DNA from 2 places in the Candidatus Agathobaculum pullicola genome. Region 1 is predicted to be linked to the other one. Evidence: predicted binding sites of a transcription regulator. Region 1 holds the regulator's gene; the other holds the start of a gene.
The links. Region 1 encodes LexA, which represses DNA repair genes until DNA is damaged. Its sites were predicted from a motif close to CNAACANNTGTTNG; they were not measured.
Positions count from the first base shown of each region.

Region 2: dinB (DNA polymerase IV) is a predicted target of LexA. The motif match lies at 1,976-1,989, and genes of this name have one in related genera.

Region 1 is NZ_JBQKJP010000036.1:5,709-17,787, reverse strand. It holds gene nagB (glucosamine-6-phosphate deaminase) at 1-636, opposite strand, end outside; gene ACTQ3V_RS11655 (PTS sugar transporter subunit IIB) at 756-1,001, opposite strand; gene ACTQ3V_RS11650 (HPr family phosphocarrier protein) at 1,014-1,271, opposite strand; gene pth (aminoacyl-tRNA hydrolase) at 1,855-2,493, opposite strand; gene ACTQ3V_RS11640 (DAK2 domain-containing protein) at 2,548-4,194, opposite strand; gene ACTQ3V_RS11635 (Asp23/Gls24 family envelope stress response protein) at 4,232-4,582, opposite strand; gene lexA (transcriptional repressor LexA) at 4,890-5,480, shown strand; gene recG (ATP-dependent DNA helicase RecG) at 5,641-7,683, shown strand; gene ACTQ3V_RS11620 (DMT family transporter) at 7,742-8,647, opposite strand; gene mnmA (tRNA 2-thiouridine(34) synthase MnmA) at 8,712-9,731, opposite strand; gene ACTQ3V_RS11610 (ABC transporter substrate-binding protein) at 9,806-11,419, opposite strand; gene pgeF (peptidoglycan editing factor PgeF) at 11,439-12,079, opposite strand, start outside.
Region 2 is NZ_JBQKJP010000014.1:26,470-38,548, reverse strand. It holds gene ACTQ3V_RS06965 (class I adenylate-forming enzyme family protein) at 1-458, shown strand, start outside; gene dinB (DNA polymerase IV) at 730-1,959, opposite strand; TPP riboswitch at 2,048-2,150, shown strand; gene thiS (sulfur carrier protein ThiS) at 2,218-2,412, shown strand; gene thiF (sulfur carrier protein ThiS adenylyltransferase ThiF) at 2,417-3,052, shown strand; gene ACTQ3V_RS06945 (thiazole synthase) at 3,096-3,860, shown strand; gene thiH (2-iminoacetate synthase ThiH) at 4,088-5,278, shown strand; gene ACTQ3V_RS06935 (hypothetical protein) at 5,367-5,906, opposite strand; gene ACTQ3V_RS06930 (hypothetical protein) at 5,967-6,458, opposite strand; gene scfB (thioether cross-link-forming SCIFF peptide maturase) at 6,562-7,941, opposite strand; gene scfA (six-cysteine ranthipeptide SCIFF) at 8,024-8,167, opposite strand; gene ACTQ3V_RS06915 (TIGR04086 family membrane protein) at 8,181-8,594, opposite strand; gene yajC (preprotein translocase subunit YajC) at 8,656-8,988, opposite strand; gene ACTQ3V_RS06905 (sigma-70 family RNA polymerase sigma factor) at 9,137-9,790, shown strand; gene larE (ATP-dependent sacrificial sulfur transferase LarE) at 10,149-10,895, shown strand; gene larB (nickel pincer cofactor biosynthesis protein LarB) at 10,892-11,656, shown strand; gene larC (nickel pincer cofactor biosynthesis protein LarC) at 11,653-12,079, shown strand, end outside.

The sequences.
Region 1 (12,079 bases):
GCCGAAGAACGCCTGACGTACAATATCCGCCTTGTTCTCACCCGAAACGACGATCACGATGCGGCGTGCCAGCATGATGGTCTGTACGCCCATGGTGTATGCCTGACGCGGCACATCGTCCGCCGACGCAAAGAAGCGCTTGTTGGCTTCGATGGTGGACTCGGTCAGGTCGACGCAATGCGTGCCCTTGGAGAAGTAATCGTCCGGCTCGTTAAAGCCGATATGACCGTTCAGGCCCATGCCCAGCAGCTGCAAATCAATGCCGCCGGCCGCCTGAATCGCCGCGTCATAGCGCGCACATTCGCGCTCCGCATCCATTTGTGCGCCGTCCGGCAGGTTGATGCGGCCTTCCGGCACATTGATAGCGTCAAAGAAGTTTTTGTGCATGAAATAGTGGTAGCTCTGATCATGATCGGCAGTCAGGCCGCGGTACTCGTCCAGATTGAAGGTAGTGCATCCACCAAAGTCCACATCCCCCTTGTTGTACCACTTGATGAGCTGCTCGTAAATGCCAATCGGAGACGATCCGGTGGCAAGGCCCAGCACGGAATCCGGCTTGAGGATAACCTGCGCCGAAATGATGTTGGCCGCCTTACGGCTCATGTCGTTGTAGTCCTTTGCACGAATGATTTTCATATTCATTACCTCTCTCTTTGTCCAAACATCTGTCGTCAAAAAACAAAGGCGGGCGTTCGCCCGCCTCAGCTGCTTGAGGAATGCCCGCGCCTCCCGCTATCGCAGAGGACAGGCTTTCTTTATTGGACCAGTGTTTCCATCTCACGCGCCAGCTGCCGTGCAGACGGCCCGATGACGACATGCACTTCCCCGTCCGCCCGGCGCAGCACTCCCGCGGCGCCCGCCGCGCGCAGCTTTGCCTCATCGACTGCTGCGGGTTCTCGCAGGCGCACACGCAAACGTGTCATGCAGTATCCGATGGAAAGCACGTTATCCCGACCGCCGAGCGCATCCAGCACTGCCGCGGCGCAAATATCGGATAACAACACCGATTTCTCTTACATATTTTCCTGCAGGAACTTCTCGAGCGCAGCTGCTGCCGCCTCTTCGTCCTCGCCCTCGATGGTCAGCTTAACCGTGTCACCCTGCTTAACGCCCATGCTCATCACACCCATGATGCGCTTTGCGTCGACTTCCTTCTTCGGGCCGGCAATCTTGATGGAGGACTTGAACTGTGCCGCCTCCTTGACCAGCATGCCTGCCGGACGCGCGTGGATGCCGAGCTCGTCCTTAATGGTGTACTCTACGATTTTCATAACTGCATTTTCCTTTCTATCATTACATTTTGAAAATGACTTTTCACTATTTTTGTAAAGTGCGCAAACCGTCGTCCCCATTATACTTTTCCGGCAAAGTATGTCCTTTCCGGCGCCAAATCATACAGAAATCCGCACAATAAGCCCGAAAACAGAAGGAGACCTGTGTGCTGCCGAAAAAATAAAAACAACCAAACTCCTGCACCGCCGGGTATTCCTTTTTCAGGCCGACCGCGAGAAATTTGGTTTTGCCCGCCAACACGGTAACAATCCAATCACAACGAGGACGATGTGTTCACTTGTTGTTAATATTGTAACAAACAGGACGCGCTTTTTCAAGTCACTACCGTTCGCGCAAACTGCCAGAAAATCCACCTTTTTTTTGTGCATCTCCTACAAATCATGTATTTCCCCATGCAAAGGTTTTAACGCTATTCTTTTTTGCCATGATAAGCGGGAACTTGCGTACCATAAATCAGCCAAAACCGCATCCGCTGCGCGAACTGCCGCGGTTGTGCGGAATAAACCGAAACCAACATTCCCAACCATAAAGGGACGCGCCCCACGCGCCCCTTTTTCTTATTCAGATGCGTTTTCCGTTGAATTTCTGCGCCGCCGCTGGGCAGCCCTCGGCAATGATGCAGGCTGCCGCATCCACCGCATCCGCGCAGGCCTTGTCGATGGCCTTCTGCTCGTCGGCGGTGAATTTGCTCAGCACCCATGCGGCCAGGTCGTACTCCGGATGGGGCTTTTTGCCCACACCGATTTTGACGCGCGGGAAGTCCTCGCTGCCGAGGTGATAAATGATGTTTTTCAAACCGTTCTGCCCGCCTGCCGAACCTTTCGGGCGCACGCGCAGCGTGCCCACGTCGAGCGAAACGTCATCCGACAGCACAATGATGCGCGCGGGCGGGATTTTATAAAACTCAGCCGCGTCTCGTACCGCCTCGCCCGACAGGTTCATAAAGGTCTGCGGCTTCATCAGCAACACCCGTGCGCCGCCGAGCGTCGTCTCCCCGACGAGCGCCTTAAACTTCATTTTGTCGATTTTACAGCCGCTGCGCGCGCAATAGCTTTCCAGCGCGTGAAAGCCCGCGTTGTGGCGCGTGTTATCGTACTTGCTGCCCGGGTTTCCCAATCCGACCACCAGCCACTCAATGGGCTGCGCGGCTGCCGCGGCTTTTTGCTCGTCGAGCCTTTTGAAAATATCGAATACTGACATGATTTCACTCCAAAACAAAGCGCCTCCCCCGCAGGGAGGCGCTTTTTCTTTTGTTTATTCCACCGAAAGGATATAATAGTACACCGGCTGTCCGCCGTCGATCACCGAGATTTCGAGTTCCTTGTTCTCCTTGTGCAGCAGTGCTTCCACCTCAGCGGCCTGCTCGGCGGAAACGCCTTCGCCGTAAATGACCGTGGCAAACGCGCTGTCGTCGCTTACCATCTCGCGCACGAGCTTTTTGATGACCGAAGTCTCACGCCCGCTCGCGCACAGCTTGCCTTCGCTGAGCGACAGATACTCGCCCTGCTTAATTCTCTTGCCGTCAAATTCACTGTCGCGCGCGGCGTAAGTCACCTGCCCGCTGCGCACATGCGCCGCTGCATCACGCATGGCCTGCGCCAGCAGGTTTTCGTCCTCCCCGTCCGGATCGACAGCCAGCATCGCGGACATGCCCTGCGGAATGGTCTTGGTCGGCACGACAATGATCTTTTTCTCCTCGGACAGATGCACTGCCTGCTCGGCCGCCATGATGATGTTCTTGTTATTGGGCAGCACAAACACGATTTCCGCCGGAACCGCGTCCACCGCGCGCAGAATATCGTCGGTCGAGGGGTTCATGGTCTGGCCACCCTGCACGACCACGTCGACACCCAGATCGGTAAAGACGCTTTTCAGGCCGTCGCCCGCGGCGACCGCGACAAAACCGAATTTCTTTTCCGCCGGAACAATGACACGCTCGGCTGGCGCATCCGCTGTGCCTTCGATGACCTTGGCGGTGTGCTGCTCCCGCATGTTCTCAATTTTGACGGTCAACAGCGGGCCGAACTTGAGTCCCTCCTCGAGCGCTTTGTTCGGCTGGTCGGTGTGCACATGCACCTTGACGATATCGTCATCCTCGACCACCACCAGACTGTCGCCAATATCGTTCAAAATCGACCGCAGACGACCGACGTTGCGCGCCTTATCCTTGCGCGCGGCGATAAACTCAGTGCAGTAGGTGAAGGTGATATCCTCATCCGCAATCGCGCCGAAGTCCGCAGCCGCCTTGGTCGGTTCGGCGGCGGTGCGCTCTTTATGGATGCCGCGCAGCGCGTCGAGCATGCCTTCGAGAATGGTCAGGTAGCCAAAGCCGCCCGCGTCCACCACGCCCGCCTTTTCCAGCACGGGATTCTGATGCACGGTTTCCTCCAGCGCCTGCCGCCCGCAGGTCAGCACGGTTTCGAGCACCTGCTCGGCCGACAGGTCCGGCTCGGCCTGACAGGCTTCAACCGCCTGCTGCGCAGACACGCGCGACACGGTCAAAATCGTGCCCTCCGCCGGCTTCATGACCGCCTTATACGCCGTTTCCACACCCTCGCGCAGCGCCAGCGCCAGTTCGCGGCCACCTGCCGCATCGGTTTCGCGCAGCTTTTTCGCCGCGCCGCGGAACAGCAACGACAAAATCACGCCCGAGTTGCCGCGCGCGCCGCGCAGCAGCGCGGAGGCCGTCGTATCGACGGCTTTTGGCAGCGTCGGCTCGGTCAGCTTTTCCATCTCGGTCATCGCCGAGGCCATGGTCATGGACATATTCGTGCCCGTATCGCCGTCCGGCACAGGGAAAACGTTCAGTTCGTTTACCTGCTCCTTCTTTTCGGCAATGGCAAGCGCGCCCTCGATCACCATGGACTGGAACAGCGCGCCGTCTATTTTCTGATCTGCCATTTACTTAACTCTCCCCGAATTCTTTTTTGGCCGCGCGTCAGTCCGCACGGATACTCTCTACATAGATATCGACATTCTTTACATCCACGCCGGTCAGACGCTCAACATGGTAGCGCACCTCGCTGATAATCGAGCGGCAGACGGTCGCAATATTTACGCCATGCTCGACCGCGATGTGCAGGTCGATATTAACGCCGCCGTCCGGCGCCTCCGACACCTTGACGCCGCGTGACTGCGTCTCGCGTCCAAGCAGATGCGCCAGCCCATCCGACATCGAGCGAATGGTCATGCCCTTTACGCCGAAGCACGACGAAGCCGCATAGCCCGCAATTCCCGCCATCACCTCGTTTGTGATTTCGATATATCCAAGATCGGTCTTGATCGTCATAGAAAAACCCTCCCTGCGATCGTTTGATGCTTTTTGAGTCAGGACGCTGTAAGGTGCAGCACTGTCCGAATCATTTCTGCTTATATGATATAACAAAACCGTCCCAAATACAAGCAAACCGATGTTTTTTTTGCGAATGGTCAGACAAAACTCGGAATAATCGGCAGGAAATTGTGCGTAATTTTAGATTTTCGTAATTCTTTCCGTTTTTCCACAAACAAATGTTTGCTTTATTTGGCATTTTAGGGTATAATAGAAAAAAATACGAACGTATGTTCCGAATCGCAACAGCAAGGAGTGCGTCCATATGAAAAAAATCTCCGCCAAACAGCAAAGGATTTTAGATTATATCAGTGCGTTTTCCCTCGAACACGGCTATCCCCCTTCGGTGCGCGAAATCTGCGCGGAAATGAACCTGCGCTCACCCTCCACCGTGCACGCCCACCTGAAAAAATTGCAGGAGGCGGGCTACCTCGAGCCGAGCGAGCACAAGTCCCGTGCGCTGACCCCGGTCAGCGGCCCGTCCATGGTCACACGCGTGCCCATTCTCGGCCGCGTCACCGCCGGTATGCCTATCCTCGCGGTCGAGGAACATGTGGGCTACGTCCCGTTTGAGCCGGCGGCAAACGGCGGGGAGTACTACGCCCTGCGCATCCGCGGCGACTCGATGATCGGCGTGGGCATCATGGATGATGATTTGGTCATCGTACGGCAGGATATTCAGGCCCGAAACGGCGATATCATCATTGCTCTGCTGGAGGATGAAGCCACCTGTAAAACACTGAACATCACGGCGGACGGCGTGTGGCTGATGCCGGAAAACCCCGCCTATCCCCCGATTGACGGCAACGGCTGCCAGATTCTCGGCGTGGTCAAGGCAGTCTACCGGGAATACTGAAATCAATCGAGCAAAACCATAGTTTCGCTCGGAGTTTACGCGAAAAAGCACAAAAAACGAGGCGCATGGCCCCGGCTTTTATGGACCTTGCGGCTTGCCGCAAGGTTCTGTTTTATGCGCGCTGCGGCGCAGCGGTTGACAGCACCGTAAGGAGGAAGTTATGCCCGCACTGGAGGACAGTATCCGCTTTGTCAAGGGCGTCGGCCCGAAAAAGGCGGCTTTGTTTGAAAAACTGCATATCCGCACGCTGCGCGACGCATTGGAAACGTATCCGCGCGATTATGAGGACCGCTCCGTAATCACTTCCATCGCGGACATCACGGAGGACGGCAAGTATGCTGTTCGGGCGGTCGTCGGCACCGAGCCGAAAACCACCCGCATCCGCAAGGGCATGACGCTGGTCAAATGCACGATTTTTGACCAATCCGGCTCGCTGCCTGTGACCTATTTTAACAATCCCTATGCCGCGGCGCTGCTGCGCGTCGGGCAGGAATATGTGTTTTACGGGCGTGTGCAGATAAACGGTCACGCGCGCATGCTGGTTTCGCCGCAGTCGGAAAAGGTCTCGCCCGACGCGGCGCACCCCGGCCGCATTGTGCCGGTCTACCCGCTGACCGCAGGGCTGACCCAGCGCGACATGGCGCGCGTGACCGAAGCGGCGCTGGATGCGGTGCCGGGCGACTGGCCCGATCCGCTGCCCGAAGTGCTGCGCGCGCGGTACACGCTACTGGATGCCGCCGACGCGCTCGCCGCCATCCATCGGCCGCAGTCGGCGCAGGATGTGACCGAGGCGCGCCGCCGCATGGTGTTTGAGGAGCTGTTTCTGCTGTGCTGCGGCTTACAGCAGCTCAAGGAACGCCGCCGCGCCGACACAGGGCTGGTATTTTCCGATGCCTCTCTTGCGGACTTTTTTGCCGCGCTCCCCTTTTCCCCCACAGGCGCGCAGCGTCGCGCAATCGGGGAAATTGCGTCAGACTGCGTCTCTGGCCGTCCGATGAACCGACTGGTGCAGGGCGACGTCGGCTCAGGCAAGACGGTTGTCGCCGCGGCGCTTTGCGCGCTGGCCGCCAAAAGCGGCTATCAGGCCGCCTTCATGGCCCCGACGGAAATCCTCGCGGCGCAGCACGCGGAAACGCTGGCACCGCTGCTGGCAACACTGGGTATCTCCTGCACACTGCTGACCGGCTCGATGAACGCCGCGCAAAAACGCGCGGCCCTCGCCGCCATCGAGAGCGGCGCGGCGCAGGTTGTCATCGGTACGCATGCGCTCATCCAGCAGAGCGTCAATTTTCATCGGCTGGGCGCGGTCGTGGCCGACGAGCAGCACCGCTTCGGCGTAGCGCAGCGCGCCGCGCTGTCCGCCAAGGGACAGACGCCCCATGTGCTGGTCATGTCGGCAACGCCCATCCCGCGCACGCTTGCGCTCATCCTGTACGGCGACCTCGATGTATCCGTGCTCGACGAGGTGCCGCCCGGTCGTCAGCCGGTCGAAACCTACGCCGTGGGCGAAAATATGCGCCGCCGCATCACCGCCTTTATCGACAAGCAGATTCGCGAGGGCGGGCAGGTGTATGTTGTGTGCCCGCTGGTCGAAGAGGGGGAAATGAACCTCAAAAGCGCGGAACAGCACGCGCTCGACCTGCAAAAAACGCTGCCGCACCGGCGCGTTGCCGTGCTGCACGGTCGCATGAAAAGCGCGGAAAAAGAGCGCGTCATGCAGGCGTTTGCCGCGAAAGAATACGATATTCTGGTCGCCACAACCGTCATTGAGGTCGGCGTGGACGTGCCCAACGCCAACCTGATGGTCGTCGAGGATGCCGACCGCTTCGGCCTGTCCCAGCTGCACCAGCTGCGTGGGCGCGTCGGACGCGGCACGAGACAGTCCTACTGCATTTTCTTCGGTGCGGACAAGGGGCAAACCGCGCGCGAACGACTGAAAATCCTGTGTAAAACAAACGACGGCTTTGAGGTCGCGCGTGCCGACCTGTCGCAGCGCGGCCCGGGCGACTTTTTCGGCAGGCGGCAGCACGGTCTGCCCGCGCTGCACGTTGCCGACCCGATTGCCGACCTTGCGCTCATGCGGAGTGCGCGCGAAGAAGCCGAGCAGATTTTGCAGGCTGACCCCGCGCTTGCAGGCTATCCCGAATTGCGCGCGCGCGTGCACCGCATGTTCGAGGAACGGGACGACGAAGCGTTTAACTAATGAAAAGAACCGCCTTCCGGCAGTTCTTCTATTGGATACGCGCCTTACCGCGCGCTCGTCACTGTTTGGGCTTGTTTTCTTTCTTGGTATCGTCACGCTCGGACAGAACCAATCCGCCAAGCGCGAGCGCCGTGCCCAGCCACATGGACGGGGTCATCGTTTCGTGCAGGATGAGCGCCGAGCTGATGATGGTCACAATCGGCGTCGCATAGATGTACACACTCGTGCGCACCGGCCCAAGCAGGAACACCGCGCGGTTCCACGTCACAAAGCAGGTTGCGGACGCGCCCAGTCCAAGAAACAGCAGATTTCCCAGATGAACCGGCGTGAACCACGCCGCCGGCCCTGCCGGAAATCCGTCTAAAAACGCCGGAATGAGCAAAAACAGCAGCCCATAGCCGAACACCCGACAGGTCAGCGGCACGGTGGCATAGCCCGCCGCACCCAGATACCGAATCAGCACGGAGTACACGCCCCAGACCAGCGCGGCGCCCACGCCGAGCAGCGCGCCCAGCGGACTGAAGTGCAGCTCGCTCACACCTGCCAGCGATACGAGCGCCACGCCCGCCATTGCGCAGACAAAGCCAATAAAAAACCAGTGGCCGAGTCTCTCATGCAGCAAAAGCGCGGCGAACAGCGCGGTAAACAGCGGCGCCGCCGCCACGATGATACCGACAAGCGAGGCGGATATGTAGGTCAGCGCGATGTTTTCCATCAGGAAATACAGCGTAACGCCCGTCAATCCCGCCAGCGCAAACAGAATTTCATGCCGTTTTTCCTTGGCGCGCATCCAGCCTCGCGACGCAATCAGCAGCGCCGCAAACCCCAGCGCAAAGCGCGTGACCATGATCTCTACCGGTGAAAAGGTGCGCAGCAGCACTTTGGTTGCAACAAACGTCGTGCCCCAGACCATCACACTGAACGCCCCGAGCAGATGGCCCTGCAATACGTGATTTTTCTCCATACCCATATCCTCCCACGCGCAAAATCAGGCGGAAGCGCCCCGCGCTCCCGCCTTTTTGCCTGTTTTATACGATGAATCCGCCCCCGATGACAATATCACCATCGTAGAGCACCGCGCTCTGCCCCGCGGCCGGTGCGCGAACCGCATCCTCGAACACAATACGCGCATCCTTGCCGTCCGGATAAATGGTCGCGCGGTCGCTGCGGCGCGAAAAGCGCACACGCACCTCGCAGACAAACGGGCCGTTTTCCGCATATTCCGGCGCGATATAGTGTACATCCCGCACGGTAATCTCGCTGCGGTACACGTCCTCAAGCGACAAAACGACCTCGTTCGTCTCCGGACGCAGTTCGTGTACGAATAACCGTCCCTCCGCCGCGACGCCCAGCCCCTTACGCTGTCCGACCGTATAGCAGTGGATACCCTTGTGCCGCCCGAGCACCTTGCCGCTTTCGTCAACAAAATTGCCCGGCGGACAAGCCGCGCCGTGACGCTCCAGCCAGCCCTGCACATCCCCGTCCGGGATGAAGCACACATCCATGCTGTCCGGCTTTTCCGCAACCGAAAGACCAATTTCACGCGCATTTTCGCGCACTTCCGTCTTGTTTTCCGCCTCGCCCAAGGGGAACAGACAGCGTGCAACCGTTTTGCGCGGCAGTCGGTACAGCATATAGCTCTGATCCTTTTCCGCGCGGGCACGCCGCAGCAGTGCGCGGCCCTCGGCATCGCGTCCCGTGCGGGCATAATGCCCGGTGGCGATGTGTGCCGCGCCGATTTCGTCAGCGTAGTCGGTCAGCGCACGGAATTTAATGAGCGGATTGCACATCACGCACGGGTTTGGCGTGCGCGCATTGCGGAACGAATCGGCAAAATATCCGCAAATCTGCTGCTCGAACGCCTCGCGTCGGTGTGCAACATAAAGCGGAATCCCCAAATCGTCCGCCGTGTGCTGAGCAGCTTCCTCTCCGCCCAGTCCTACCTCAAGGAACAGACCATGCACTTCAAAGCCCCTGTCCCGCAGCCGTGCTGCCGCCACAGCGGAGTCTACGCCGCCCGAAAGTCCCAATACTACCTTTTCTGCCATGAAATATCTCCTATATCTGCCCAGCCGCCTCGGTATTCTACCGAAAGCGGCCTTGCCGGGGGTTTTTGATTGCTTTATGAAGCCGTCCAAGTCTCCAGCCCTGCGAACGCATTGTACGGCGAGGGCGCATAATTGCCAATAAGACCCTTGCGAAGAATGATCTGCCCGCGCTCAAACGCAACCGGAATAATGGGCATCTGCTCGAGAAACAGGCTGTAGAAGCCGGAAACATTTTCGCCGCTACGCGCGGCCGCGATTGCCGCCGCCATGTCCCCGTTTGAATAGCCGCCATAGTTCAGGCTGCCGCCGGAGGATAACAGCGGGCGCAGGTCAAAATCCGCGGTAAGCTGTGTTTCTCCATAGTATACGTCAAACGAGCCGGACTGCAGCATGGAGAGAAACGTCTCATACGGCTGCTTGTCCACTGTCACGGTCACACCGTCCAGCGCGTTCCAGAACGCGGCGATCTGCTCGGCCGCCGCAACCTTGAAGGCGTTATCCGAATTGACCAGCAGACGAATGGACAGCGTCTCTCCACCGGTTGCGCCCGCATCCGTGCCGGTGTCCGTATTTTCCCCACCGTCCGCGTCATCATATTCATCGGTATACTCGTCGGTGTCGCCCGCTTGATCGGACGTATCCGTCTCATCCGTATCGGTTTCTCCGCTGAGTCCTTCCCGCAGCAGCTGTGCCGCTTTGGTTGCGTCCCCAGACAGATTGATCGTCAGATTATCGCCCGCCGGCTGCGGATTGACGGGAAGCACCGCGGGATCAGCAAAGGTTTGCAGCTGCGTGGCGCACAGGCTCTGCCGCGAAATCGCAGCGCTCAGCGCCTGCCGCACCTTGGCGTTTGCCAGTTGACTGTTCGCATGGTTGATACCCAGATAGTGCAGCGACGCGCTGGTTGTCTGCACGGTATCGACCGAGCCGCCCACCGACGGGGGATCGGGCGAGATACGCGCCGCGCGCATCAGAGACACATCGCCCGTCTGGAAACTGGACATCGCCGCGTCCGCGCGCGTCATTGCCACCAGCGTAATCGTGCGGATCGCGCCGAGGAAGCCGCCGTGCCAATTCCCGTTGGCCTCCAGCGTCCAGTGTCGATCCTGCTCGACCGGCTGGAACGGGCCGGTGCCGTCGGCAAAGCTGCCGCTGTCGGCCGAGCCTTGCCGATAAATCGGAATATCCAGCAGACGCGGGAAATTGATATTGGGCGAGGTGAGCACGATGCGCACCTCACGGTCGCTGACCGCCTGAATGGAGGAAACCTCCGTCAGCCGATTGTGAAACGGCGAAGCGTCATTAAACTGCGCCGTTTGCAGGCTTGCGACCACGTCTCCTGCGGTCAATTTCTCACCCGACCAGAAGCTCACGTCATCCCGCAGGGTGAAGGTAAAGGTGGTGCCGTCGCCTGTATACGATTCGCACAGCACATTTTCCGCTGTAAAGTTCGAGGTAACCTCGAACAGTCCTTCGTACAGCGCTTCGCACAGCACACGGTTGATGCTGGTGTTGTCCAGCACCGGATTGAGCGTGCCGTTTTGATACCACGCCAAGCCGAAGTACGCATCCGACACCTTAACCGTATCGACCGGCGCATCCTCGCCGCCCAAAGCGGGCAGACCGCAGGCGCTGAGCAGGCACATCGCTGCAAGAAACGCGGCGAGCACGCTTTTTTTCCATTTCATAAACCGGACTTCCTTTCGGTTACAGGCAGATCACGCCGCCCTGCACGCCGCGCAGGCCGTGCGTCTTGCGGTGCGACCAGAATTCATCCGAGCAGCACATGGTGCAGATGCCGCTGTCAATCACATTTTCCGGCGCAAGGCCCGCGTCCCGCAGCAGCTGAACGCCGATTCCCTGCAAATCCACATGGAATTTCGCACCTTTTTCCATAATATAAGGATGCACCAGCGCGCCAAGCTGCTTTTCCATTGCCTCGGGCACATCCGCATCGGTTTCAAAACATTCCTGTCGGATGGACGGACCGAGCACTGCGCGCAGGCTTTCGCGCTTTGTTCCGAGCTTTTCCTCCATCACCGCCACGGTCTTGGGCAGGATGCCTCCCGCCATGCCGCGCCAGCCCGCATGACATACGCCGGCAGTGTGTGTCGCGGGATCATACAGCAGTGTGACCACGCAGTCCGCGTAAAAGCCGCAGATCGGCGTGTCGGGCAGCGCGGTGACGATGGCGTCCGACTGCCACGCCATCGGGCGAGTCAGTCCCATGCCGACCTGCTCCTCCCCAACGACCGAAACTTCGGTTTCGTGAATCTGCCGGGTCAGGGTGATACGGTTCTCATCCACGCCCAATGCTTCCGCCAGACGGTGGTAGTTTTCGCGCACAT
Region 2 (12,079 bases), on a different contig from region 1:
TCTCCTCGCCCGCCAAGAGCGCGTTCTGCTACTTTAACAATCCCGAGATGACCGCACAGAAGTTCTACAAGGGCTGGCTATACACGGGTGACGTAGGCGTGTGGGACGAAAATGAGTTTATCACTGTGTCCGGCCGCAAGGATGACATGATTGTGTCCGCGGGCGAGAACATCTACCCCACCCAGATTGAAGCGGTACTCAACGAACACCCCAAGGTCGCGGAAAGCGCGGTCATCGGCGTGCCGGATAAGCTGCGCGGCGAGGTAGTCGCGGCCTATGTTGTTCCGTCGGATGACACCCTGAGCGTGGCAGAACTCAAGGACTATTGCGTGCACAGCCCGATGCTGTCCTCCTACAAGTGGCCCCGCATTTATCACATTGTTGACGAGTTGCCACATACGGCAACCGGCAAGCTGATGCACTATAAGCTGCGTCAGCAGGTGCAGGAATCACAATAAAGACAGCCCGAGTGAATCGTCCCGGCTTGTGTAAACAGCTCCCCCAAGCTGGAACTTATTCCGTTTGATACAGAGCGGTGCATCGTCAGATGCCCGCTCTTATTTTTGGGCTGAAGTATTTTTTGACACAACAATACCCCCTCTACCATTGACAGCTTTGTTTTTTCTGGCTTTTCTGAAGGACGCATAGCACGTTAATGGGCAGCAAGCCCTTTCGGTTGCTTAACAATCAGGGCCGGCATGGTAGCGCTGATTCGCAGACTTTGCATGCTCACGGCTTTTTTTGTTCTTTCGGTTCGCCTTTTTTGTCTTTCCGCACCGAGTTGGCAAACATCACCGAACGGTTTCCAAACCGCTGCCGCAATGCGTCCACGGTCTTATCCAGCTCACGCTGCTTCTGCCGCGTCTGCGCCTGCTGCGGACCATCAAATAGAGAAAGCTGTTCGCAGGCTTGATTTTCCGGCAGCAGGTTGGCGGCCGTAACCGACAGCAGCCGCACCGGCTTATCCATCGCCCAATGCGCGCGCAGCAGCGCAAGCGACGTTTCAAACAGCACGCGGGTGGAATTGGTTGGCTGCTCGAGTGTCACTTGCCGTGAGCGGTTGTGAAACGCCGGGTCCCGAATGCCGATCTGCACGGTTTGGCACACCATCCCGCGCGCCCGCAGGCGGCGGCCGACGTTATCGCACAGCGCGGTCAATCCCATGCGGCATGCCTCTTCCCCCACCAGATTATGTGCAAAGGTCATGCCGTTGCCCACGCTCTTGACCTCGCGCTCGGCATAAAACGAGCGCACCGGCTCGTCATCCTCGCCACGGGCATAGCGCAGCAGCATATCGCCCTGCTTGCCGAAAATGCTATGCAGAAATACCGGTTCACAGGCCGCTAAGTCGCCAATCGTGTGTATGCCCAGCCCGTCGAGCCGCGCGGCGGCGCGCCTGCCAACATACAGCAACGCATTGGCCGGCAGCGGCCAGACGCGCTCCCGGAAGTTCTCACGCGAAAAGACGGTCGTCGCATCCGGTTTCTTGTAGTCGCTGCCCAGCTTGGCAAACGCGCGATTGAACGACACGCCCACCGAAATCGTCAGCCCGATTTCCTCGCGCATGCGGCGGCGCAGCTCGTCCGCGATTTGCTCACCCGTGCCGAACAGGTGCATCGAACCGGTCACGTCCAGAAAGGACTCGTCAATGCCGAATGGGTCGACCAAATCCGTGTATTGCAGGTACAGCTCGTTGCAGCGGCGCGAATACTTGACGTATTCCTCACGGTGCGGCGCAACCAGCCGCAAATCGGGGCATTTTCGTTTTGCCTGCCAGATGGTTTCCGCCGTCTGCACCCCGAATGTCTTGGCCTTTTCGTTTTTGGCAAGGATGATGCCGTGGCGGCTTTCCGGATCGCCGCAGACCGCACTCGGCCCATCGGCCAGCGTCGGGTCGAGCAAGGTCTCTACCGATGCGTAAAACGAATTACAGTCGCAATGCAAAATGGTACGCTCCACACGGCTTCCCTCCAATCGAACATTTGTTTTCTTTTATTGTAGCAGAGAATTTGCGCCTTGACAACCTCTTTCCACCGGTCTATACTGGATTTGCAAGCAAGGGTGCCGTGATGAGCGGCTGAGAGGGCGAGAGCCTAACCTTTTGAACCTGTTGGTTAGCACCATCGTAGGGAAGCTGTCGCATCGCAAAAACTCAATGCCCCGGTTTTGCCGCATGGTGAAACCGGGGTATTTTTATTGCCTGAAAGAAGGGATTTTATGAAGATAAACGGCGAAATATACACCTGTTCCCCGGACATGACTGTTCTGTCTCTTCTGGAACAGCGCGGACACGACCCACAGCGCGTCGCGGTCGAGCGCAACGGACAAATTGTGCCGCGCGCACGGTTTTCACAAGAGGCGCTGCACGAGGACGATGTGATTGAAATTGTGCAATTCGTCGGCGGAGGCTGAAACCATGTATCTGACGAAAGAAGAACTGCACGCCGCGCTCGTCGAGCGGCACGGCGCGGACATCCAGCAAAAGCTCGACCACGCTTCGGTCGGCATCGCGGGGCTGGGCGGCCTCGGCTCTAACATCGCCGTGCATCTGGCGCGGCTGGGTGTGGGACGGCTGGTGCTGGTCGATTTCGATACGGTGGCGGTAAGCAACCTCAACCGACAGCACTACACGATGAAGGACATCGGTATCCCCAAGACGCTGGCCTTGCTCGAGCAGCTCGAAGCTATCAACCCCTATCTGCAATACGACCCACACACCGAACGCATCATCCCGGCCAATGCCGCGCGCCTGTTTGCCGGCTGCGATGTAGTCTGCGAAGCATTCGACCGCGCCGACCAGAAAGCCATGCTGATTGAAACACTACTCTCTGAACTGCCGGACACCCCCATTGTGTCGGGCAACGGCATGGCAGGCTATGGCTCGACCAACCAGATGCGCACCAAGCGCCGTTTCGGGCAGCTGTACGTCTGCGGAGACGGAACCAGCGACATCGCGGACGGCGTTGGCCTGATGGCGCCGCGCGTCGCCGTCTGCGCTGCGCAGCAGGCCACCATGGTGCTGCGGCTGCTGCTCGGACATACCGACCCATAAACGTAAGATATCCAGATATGATAAAAAGGAGAACAGAAAAACAATGGAAGATAAGCTGATTCTGGGCGGGCATGAATTCACTTCCCGCTTTATTCTGGGCTCGGGTAAATATTCGCTCGATTTAATCAACGCCGCCGTACACCATGCAGGCGCGCAGATCATCACGCTCGCACTGCGCCGCGCCAATGAAGGCGGCACGGCGAACATCCTCGATTACATCCCCAAGGGCGTAACCTTGCTGCCCAATACCTCGGGCGCGCGCAACGCGGACGAGGCCGTGCGCATCGCGCGGCTCGCGCGTGAAGTCGGCTGCGGCGACTTTGTCAAAATCGAGATCATGCGCGACAGCAAATATCTGCTGCCGGACAACCAGGAAACCATCCGCGCGACCGAAATCCTCGCAAAAGAGGGCTTTGTCGTCATGCCGTATATGTATCCCGACCTGAATGTAGCGCGCGATTTGGTGAGCGCAGGCGCGGCCTGCGTGATGCCGCTCGGCGCGCCCATCGGTACCAACAAGGGACTTGCCACGCGCGAGTTTATTCAAATCCTGATTAACGAGATTGACCTGCCGATCATCGTAGACGCGGGCATCGGCCGCCCGTCGCAGGCCTGCGAAGCCATGGAAATGGGCGCGGCGGCTGTGATGGCCAATACCGCAATCGCCACGGCGGGCGATATTCCTGCGATGGCCGAGGCATTCAAAAAAGCGATTGAGGCCGGCCGCACGGCGTATCTCGCAGGACTCGGCCGCGTGCGCGACAGCGCGGCGGCCTCCTCCCCGCTGACCGGCTTTTTGCACGACTAAGGCACCTCCTCTGGGGTGGCAGCCGCCCTTGCTGTTCTAACCAGCAAACCGGGCGGCAAGCGCAAACCGGAACCCTGCTTTGCGCGCGCAGCGCGCCCTCAAGGGAAAGTGGATGATTCACAAGAAGGAGAAAACCGCAGGTTGTCCCCTTCTTGTGCGCCCGCCGCGCGCAGCGGCATTGCCCGCACCGCCTTGTGGGGAGCACAAAACAAGAAAGGAGTATTGTCATGTATGAACCAAAGCCGGAGGTTATCTCCGCAAAATATATCACCGCCGAAACCGACCACATGGCCTACCAGCCCGGCATGGACAACATCGGCTCGGACATTCAGGACGAGGTTATCGCCCGCATGAACGCCTACGATGCAGATTGCTACACTTCGGCTGACGTGCAGCGCGCTTTAAACCGCGATGTACTCCAGCCCGAGGACTTTGCAGCACTCCTCTCCCCCGCCGCCGCGCCCTTCCTCGAACAGATGGCGCAACGCGCGCAGATGGAGACACGCAAGCATTTCGGCAATTCGGTGCAGATGTTCACGCCGCTGTACATCGCCAACTATTGCGAAAATTACTGTATCTACTGCGGCTTCAACTGCCACAACAAAATCCGCCGCGCCAAGCTCGACATGGATGAAATCGAACGGGAGCTTCAGGCCATCGCCGCAACCGGTTTGCAGGAAATCCTGCTGCTGACCGGCGAAAGCCGCACAATGTCGCCCGTGGAATACATTGGTGAAGCGGTCAAGCTCGCGCGCCAGCACTTCCGCGTCATCGGCGTCGAAATTTACCCGGTCAACGTCAGCGAATACGCTTACCTGCACGAGTGCGGTGTGGATTACGTCACCGTTTTTCAGGAAACCTACGATGCGGACAAATACCAAACGCTGCATCTGGGCGGGCACAAGCGCATTTTTCCCTACCGTCTGAACGCGCAGGAGCGCGCCCTGATGGGCGGCATGCGCGGCGTAGGCTTTGCGGCGCTTCTGGGCCTGTCCGACTTCCGCAAGGACGCCTTTGCCACCGGTCTGCACGCTTATCTCCTCCAGCGCAAGTATCCGCACGCGGAAATCGCCTTTTCCTGCCCGCGTCTGCGTCCGATTATCAACAATGACACCATCAATCCCAAGGACGTACACGAGCCGCAGCTATTACAGGTCGTGTGCGCCTATCGTCTCTTCATGCCGTTCGCATCCATCACCATCTCGACACGCGAGCGCGCGGGTTTCCGCGACCACATCATCGGCCTTGCCGCGACCAAGATTTCGGCGGGCGTGGACGTCGGCATCGGCGGCCACTCGGGCGAGGACAAGGGCGACGAGCAGTTTGAGATTTCGGACGACCGCTCGGTCGACGAGGTCTATCAGGCCATTAAGGCCCACGGCTTACAGCCTGTCATGGCGGACTACCTGTATGTATGACAATCCCCCGGCAAGTGCGGCACTCCTCTCCCCACCGCTTTGCCCCGCAGAATGAACAGGAGCCGGACGCATATGCGTCCGGCTCCTGCTATATGTTCCACAGCAGCGCAAAGACCACGCGCAACAGCGCACCCGCTGCCGCCAGCAACAGACACACCGCAAACGGTACGCGACAGGCGCGCAGCGAATACCGTCCCATTGCCTCCCCGCTCTGCCACACCATTGAGCAGGCGGCGAGCAGCGCAGGCACACCCAGCATCGCGGGCAGCGCCGCCATGCCAAGGGACAGCAGCGCCCCTTCCTCCTGCCCCAGCCCGACCGCCATCGTCAGCGCCAGCACAAAGCCGCGCGCGGCTACCACAGCGGACAGGAACAGTGGTGCCGGGCGCAGCAGCGCACACAGCGGCGCGAGCACAATCCACAGCAGCGCGCACAACATGCTTTTCAGTGCCTGTCCCGGCAGCTGCGCCAGAAACGCTGTCAGCTCTACCGCGCTGTCCCCTTCGCTGGCGCGCAGGCCGGTCAGTCCTCCCGCTACCGCACCGCACAAAAACATTGCGCACAAAAACAGAAATGCGGGCGTGCGCACCAGATCATCAAAAAAACCGAGAATATGCTGCTTATTCATCCGTCTCCCCCTCGTGGAAGGTCATGATACAGCATATTCCCGGTTTTACCGTTTTAGAACTCAGCCCATTTCATTGATCCGCTCGCACATGGCGTTGACCAAATCGCGGCACGGCTGATGCAGGAACAGACGCGCTTTCTGGCTGATTTCATATGTAGCATACAGTTTTCCGTTCTCGTCCCGATGCAGCACCGCGGCAATCAGCTCAGTGGCGGCTGCGATGCGATCGGCAATATAAGCCAAATCCACCTTTTCGCTATCGCATACACTCACAACCACACGCTTCTGCGAACTGCTGGAGATCATAGCCAACTGGGTCGGCATCTCGCGCTTGGACGCTGTTACCAAAACGATTTCGCTTTTCATCACAGCGGAAAGGTCATCCTCACAGATGCGCGCATCATAGCCCTCAGCCGCCTGACAAGCCACCTGATTTTTAGAGGACAGGAACAAGTTGCGCGCAGGGATTACCTCTTTTTCCAGAATGGCACGAACCAGATGGGGCAGATATTCCCCTTCACCCAGCACGGACACCAATACGTTCTGCGGCATATCATCATCTCCTTCACAGAGGGACATTGAAAATACAGTAGTCATTATACGGCAGTCTTACAGCTCTCCGCAACGACTTTTACGGTTTTTTGATATATTTTTGTCACAATACCGAATCTGCGCAAATTTTCTCCGTCGCTTTCAGATAAATTGCACACTCCAATCGCTTGCGCTCCATCTCGCAACCGAGATCGTACGAATCATCCATATCGTGATTCATATTGTAGTTTGCCGCCGAGCAGCCGCCCGAACAGTAGAACTTCGCCCAGCACTTCTGGCACTTCGGGCGGGTGTAAATATTCATGCCCGCAAACTTGGCTGCAATGTCCATATCAAACGACTGGTCAAGCACACTGCCCTGCTTAAATTCATCCTTGCCGACAAACTGGTGGCAGGGATAGATGTCGCCGTCCGGCGTAACCGCCACATATTCGTAGCCTGCGCCGCAGCCGCGCAGACGCTTGACCACGCACGGACCCTGATCCAAATCGACCATGAAGTGGAAGAACGAGAACGGCTTGCCGGCCTTTCTGCGCTCAAGCATAAGCTCGGTCAGGCGGTCATATTCCGCTTCGATTTTGGGCAGGTCCGCTTCGGTTAAATCATAGCCGCAGCCGGACTCCGCCGTCACCGGCTCGACCGACAGGCGGTCAAAGCCCGCATCCGCAATGTGCACCACATCGTCGGCAAAGTCCAGATTATGCGAGGTGAACGTGCCGCGCGCATAGTAATCCTTTTGCGGGTCGCGCGCATCCACCAATGCCTTGAACTTGGGCACGATGACGTCATAGCTGCCCGCGCCCGACACGGTCTTGCGGAACTCGTCGTTCACCCCGGGGCGGCCGTCAAGCGACAGCACGACGTTGTCCATATTTTCGTTGATATAAGCGCGCTTGTCCTCATCGAGCAGCAAGCCGTTGGTGGTGATGGTGAAGCGGAATTTTTTGCCGAACTTCTCCTCCAAACTGCGCGCATAGTCCACCGTCTGCACAACCGTATCCCACGCCATAAGCGGCTCGCCGCCGAAGAAGTCCACCTCGATATTACGCCGCTTGCCCGAGCGCGCGATGACAAAGTCTATCGCCTTTCTGGCAATTTCCGGTGGCATGATCTTGCGGCCTTGGCCGAAGTCACCCGTAGATGCAAAGCAGTATTTGCAGCGCAGGTTGCAGTCATGCGCGACATGCAGGCACAGCGCCTTGACCGGTGCGCCGACCGGAATGTACTTGCTCACGTCGATGTAATCATCCTGCGCGAACAGCTGGCCCGCCTTTTTCAGCTCCGCCAGTTCGCCGTACGCCTCGCGCACTTCGTCCGCCGGATACTGCGAAAGCTGGTCCACAATCTGCTGCGGACAGGTATCCGCCATATTTTCGTCAATCAGACCGGACACCGCATAGCTGATATCATCCAGCACATGCACCGCGCCCGAATTGACGTCCAGCACAAAATTCAAGCCGTTTTTTTGATAGCGATGAATCATTTCTTTAATCTTCCTCCGATACGAAACAAACAAGGCGCGCCGCAACCGGCACGCCTTGCGATTGACTTCATAAAACCCGCGATTACTTCGCGTGCTCGCACTTCTGGTTCGCCACCGTGCAAGAAGTCTTGCATGCGGACTGGCAGGAAGTCTGGCACTCGCCGCAGCCGCCGTGTGCCGCCGTCTGCTTCAGAGTTGCAGAGGTCAGGGTAGAAACATGCTTCATGGAAATTTCCCTCCTACTTTTTCAAATGACGATATTTGTTCCGTTTACGCATATTGGCGCCGGCAAAACCGCCGATCGCCGAAGCCGCCAGCGCACAAAGCAAGCTGACCGCCATACGCACAACATCGATTGGCTGGGCGAGCGGCATGATGCTCACCAACAGCAGAATCAGAAAAACCAGAATTCCGGCGCCCATCGCCCACAGGAATTTCCCGCCCGGAGCGCGCTTTGCCGAAATCAGCGCCGCTATCGCACAGCCGACTGCCATAAAGATCAGCGCACACGGCGCGATTGCCTGTTCCGCCAACACACGACGATGCACGAAAATCGCACCAACCAGCATCAGCAGAAAGGTTGCCAGCAGGCCGACCACTGCCGCCGGCAGCAATACGCCGACAGGCGAAGGTCCTTCATTGGTTTTCCTCATAACTTACGCATCCTCCCGCCGAATGATTTTGCTTTATCCTATTCGGCAAGAAACCGGTTTATTACTTTGCGTTCTTATCCGCATCCTTGGGCGCCTCGACCGTTTCGGTCGCCGGAGCCTCCTTGCCGCGAATGGCCCAACGGTAAATCTTGAGCTTAGTACGATCGCTGGACGTTTCGATTACCAACACATCATCCTTTATGCTGACAACACGGCCGATAAAACCGCCGATTGTGGAAACCTCATCGCCCACATCAATCGAATTGCGCATATCGCGTTCGGCCTTATCGCGCTTACGCTGCGGACGGATTATCAGAAAGTAGAACAAAACGATCAGAACGACAAACGGCGCGAATTGCCCAATCGCTGTCAGGTATTCCTGAGCACCTGGCATTGCTTACACCTCCCCGTGCATTTAGCCATGAATACTACCATATTATAATGGATTCCCATGCAAATTACAAGCCCTATTTTCTCCGTCATAGGACAGCCATCGACACGCATAACGTAACGGTATCTTGAAAAAAGCGAGGTGCGTTTGCATGCTGTTTCCCGCCCTGTTTGCGCTGGGCGGCGCATTCATTTTTCTGGTCCTGCGCGTGCAGGGCGCGGACGGGTCGTTCCCCAAGCCGCTGCCGCCGGATAAAGAAGCCGAGCTGCTGCGAAAAATGCAGCAGGAGGGAGACGAAAAGGCCCGCGAGCAGTTGATTGAGCACAATCTGCGGCTTGTGGCGCATATTGTCAAGAAATACTATGCCTCCAGCGCCGAACAGGATGACCTGATTTCCATTGGCACCATCGGGCTGATCAAAGCGGTCAGCACCTTCCGTCCGGATAAGAGCATCCGTCTGGCAACCTATGCTTCTAAATGTATCCAAAACGAGCTTCTGATGCACTTTCGGCAAAAACGCAAAAACGCAGGAGAGTTATCCCTTTCCGACACGCTCGAAACCGACGGCGACGGCAATGCACTGGCTTTGCAGGATATCATCTGCTGCGAGGACGACGGCCTTGCCGCCGTGGAAGAGCACGACCGCTATCTTGCCATGAATCGCGCACTATCCGCCGCGCTTTCCCCGAGAGAGCGGGAAATCATACGGCTGCGGTACGGTCTCGGCATGGCCGCACCGCTGCCCCAGCGCGAGATTGCCAAACGCTTCGGCATCTCGCGATCGTATGTATCAGAGCGCGGCTAATGTAAACGAAGACCGGAAGGCAGAAAAGCTGCTATTGTTTCCGCTTCTGTTTTATGTGTGAAGGTGGCGCATTTTTCGCATTTTATGCTTTATTCTATCAAACGCTTGTTTTGCAATCAAAACCAGCGCAATGGTTTGTTTCGCAAACGCTGTTTATTTACTCAAAACAGGTATTGATTTTTTGGTGAAGAAAGTGTATACTATCTCAGGTAGTATGAAGCTATCCTTGCTAATGCAAAAGCATTAGGTTTTCGCAATGTGTCAACAACCAATATTGCATGAATCGTATGCTTAGAAAGCACACACTTCCTCTGAAGGGGATTTGTGTGCTTTATTTTTTTGAGTAAGAGGTGATGATTTGAACTTAAAAGAATTTTTCAAACTGCATCCAAAAGTTGCGCTTGCTTTCTCCGGCGGTGTGGATTCCGCATATCTGCTGTATGCCGCAAAGCAATACGCGGAGGAAGTAAAGGCTTACTACGTGAAAGCAGAGTTTCAGCCTCAATTTGAACTGGATGATGCAGTGCGGTTAGCCAACGAGCTGGGCGCAGATATGCAGCGTCTTGACTTGCACGTTCTTTCTGCACCGTATGTAAAGGAAAATCCATCTAACCGATGCTACTACTGCAAAAAAGCGATATTCGGGGCTATCATGGAGGCTGCAAAATCAGACGGGTTCACCGTTCTGCTTGACGGAACGAACGCCTCCGATGACGCCGCCGACCGTCCGGGCATGCGGGCGTTGGCAGAATTGTCTGTTCTTTCCCCGCTGCGTGCATGTGGCTTGACGAAATCACAGGTACGACAGCTTTCAAAGGAAGCAGGGCTGTTCACTTGGGATAAGCCTGCATATGCCTGTCTTGCCACAAGAATACCGCACGGCGAGGAAATCACACCGGAAAATTTGTTGGCAACTGAAACTGCTGAAAATTATATGTTTTCCCTTGGTTTTTCGGATTTTCGTGTCCGTTCCCAAAATGGTCACGCAAGAATACAACTGCCCGAGTCACAGCTTACACTGCTGTTGGAGCATCGCCGCGCAATCCTGACAAAGCTGAAGGAATATTACAAAACCGTATCGCTGGATCTGGAGGTGCGAGGATGAATACTGATATCAGGAAGCTGCTTGAAGGTGTCAGCACAGGCAGTGTTTCTGTCGACGATGCCCTGCTAAAACTGAAAACAAAACCGTTTGAGGACATCGGTTATGCAAAAGTGGATATGCACCGTAAGCTGCGTCAAGGTGTGGCAGAGGTGATCTATGGTGCAGGAAAGACCGCCGAACAGATCGTTGGCATTGCAGAGACGATGCTGCGTAACGGACAGAATACCATTCTCATCACCCGGCTGGCTGAGGACGCTGCTGAGGCGGTAAAAAAGGTGCATCCGCTTACCTATTATAAGGATGCTCGATGCGGCATTATCGGGCAGATGCCTGTCCCTGACGGTATTGGAAAAATCGTAGTGGTAACAGGCGGAACCAGTGATATCCCGGTTGCAGAAGAAGCGGCGTTGACCGCTTCGGTTCTCGGCAATCAGGTTGTACGCCTGTATGATATTGGGGTTGCCGGCCTTCATAGGACGCTTGCGCATCTCGATGATATTATGAGCGCAAGCGTTATTATCGCCATCGCCGGTATGGAGGGGGCGCTGGCCAGCGTGATAGGCGGTCTTGCCGACTGCCCTGTTATCGCCGTGCCGACCAGTGTTGGCTACGGTGCATCCTTTCATGGATTATCTGCGCTCTTATCCATGCTCAATTCCTGCGCCAGCGGCGTGTCGGTAGTGAATATTGATAATGGTTTCGGAGCCGGATATCTTGCCAATATGATCAATCACATGAATGTGAGGAAAGAGAGTGAATGATGCGAACGCTATATCTTGATTGCGGTATGGGTGCGGCAGGAGATATGCTGGCGGCTGCACTGCTTGAACTGTTGCCCAATCCCGATGAATTGATAAGGGAACTCAATCAGCTGGGGATTCCGGGCGTTGTTTTCAAAACAGAACCTTCCGTAAAATGCGGGATCACCGGAACGCATATGACTGTGATGATACATGGCAAGGAGGAAGAAAGTCATGACTGTCATCACGAGCATGCGCATGATCATGAGCATGAACACAGCCACGAGCACGAACACAGCCACGAGCATGAACACAGCCACGAGCACGAACATGGCCATCACCATGCGCATCATCACAGCCATCACCATCGCGGACTGCATGATATTGAGCACATTGTGCGTGGACATCTTTCCCTAACGCAAAAAGTGCAGGATGATGTCATGC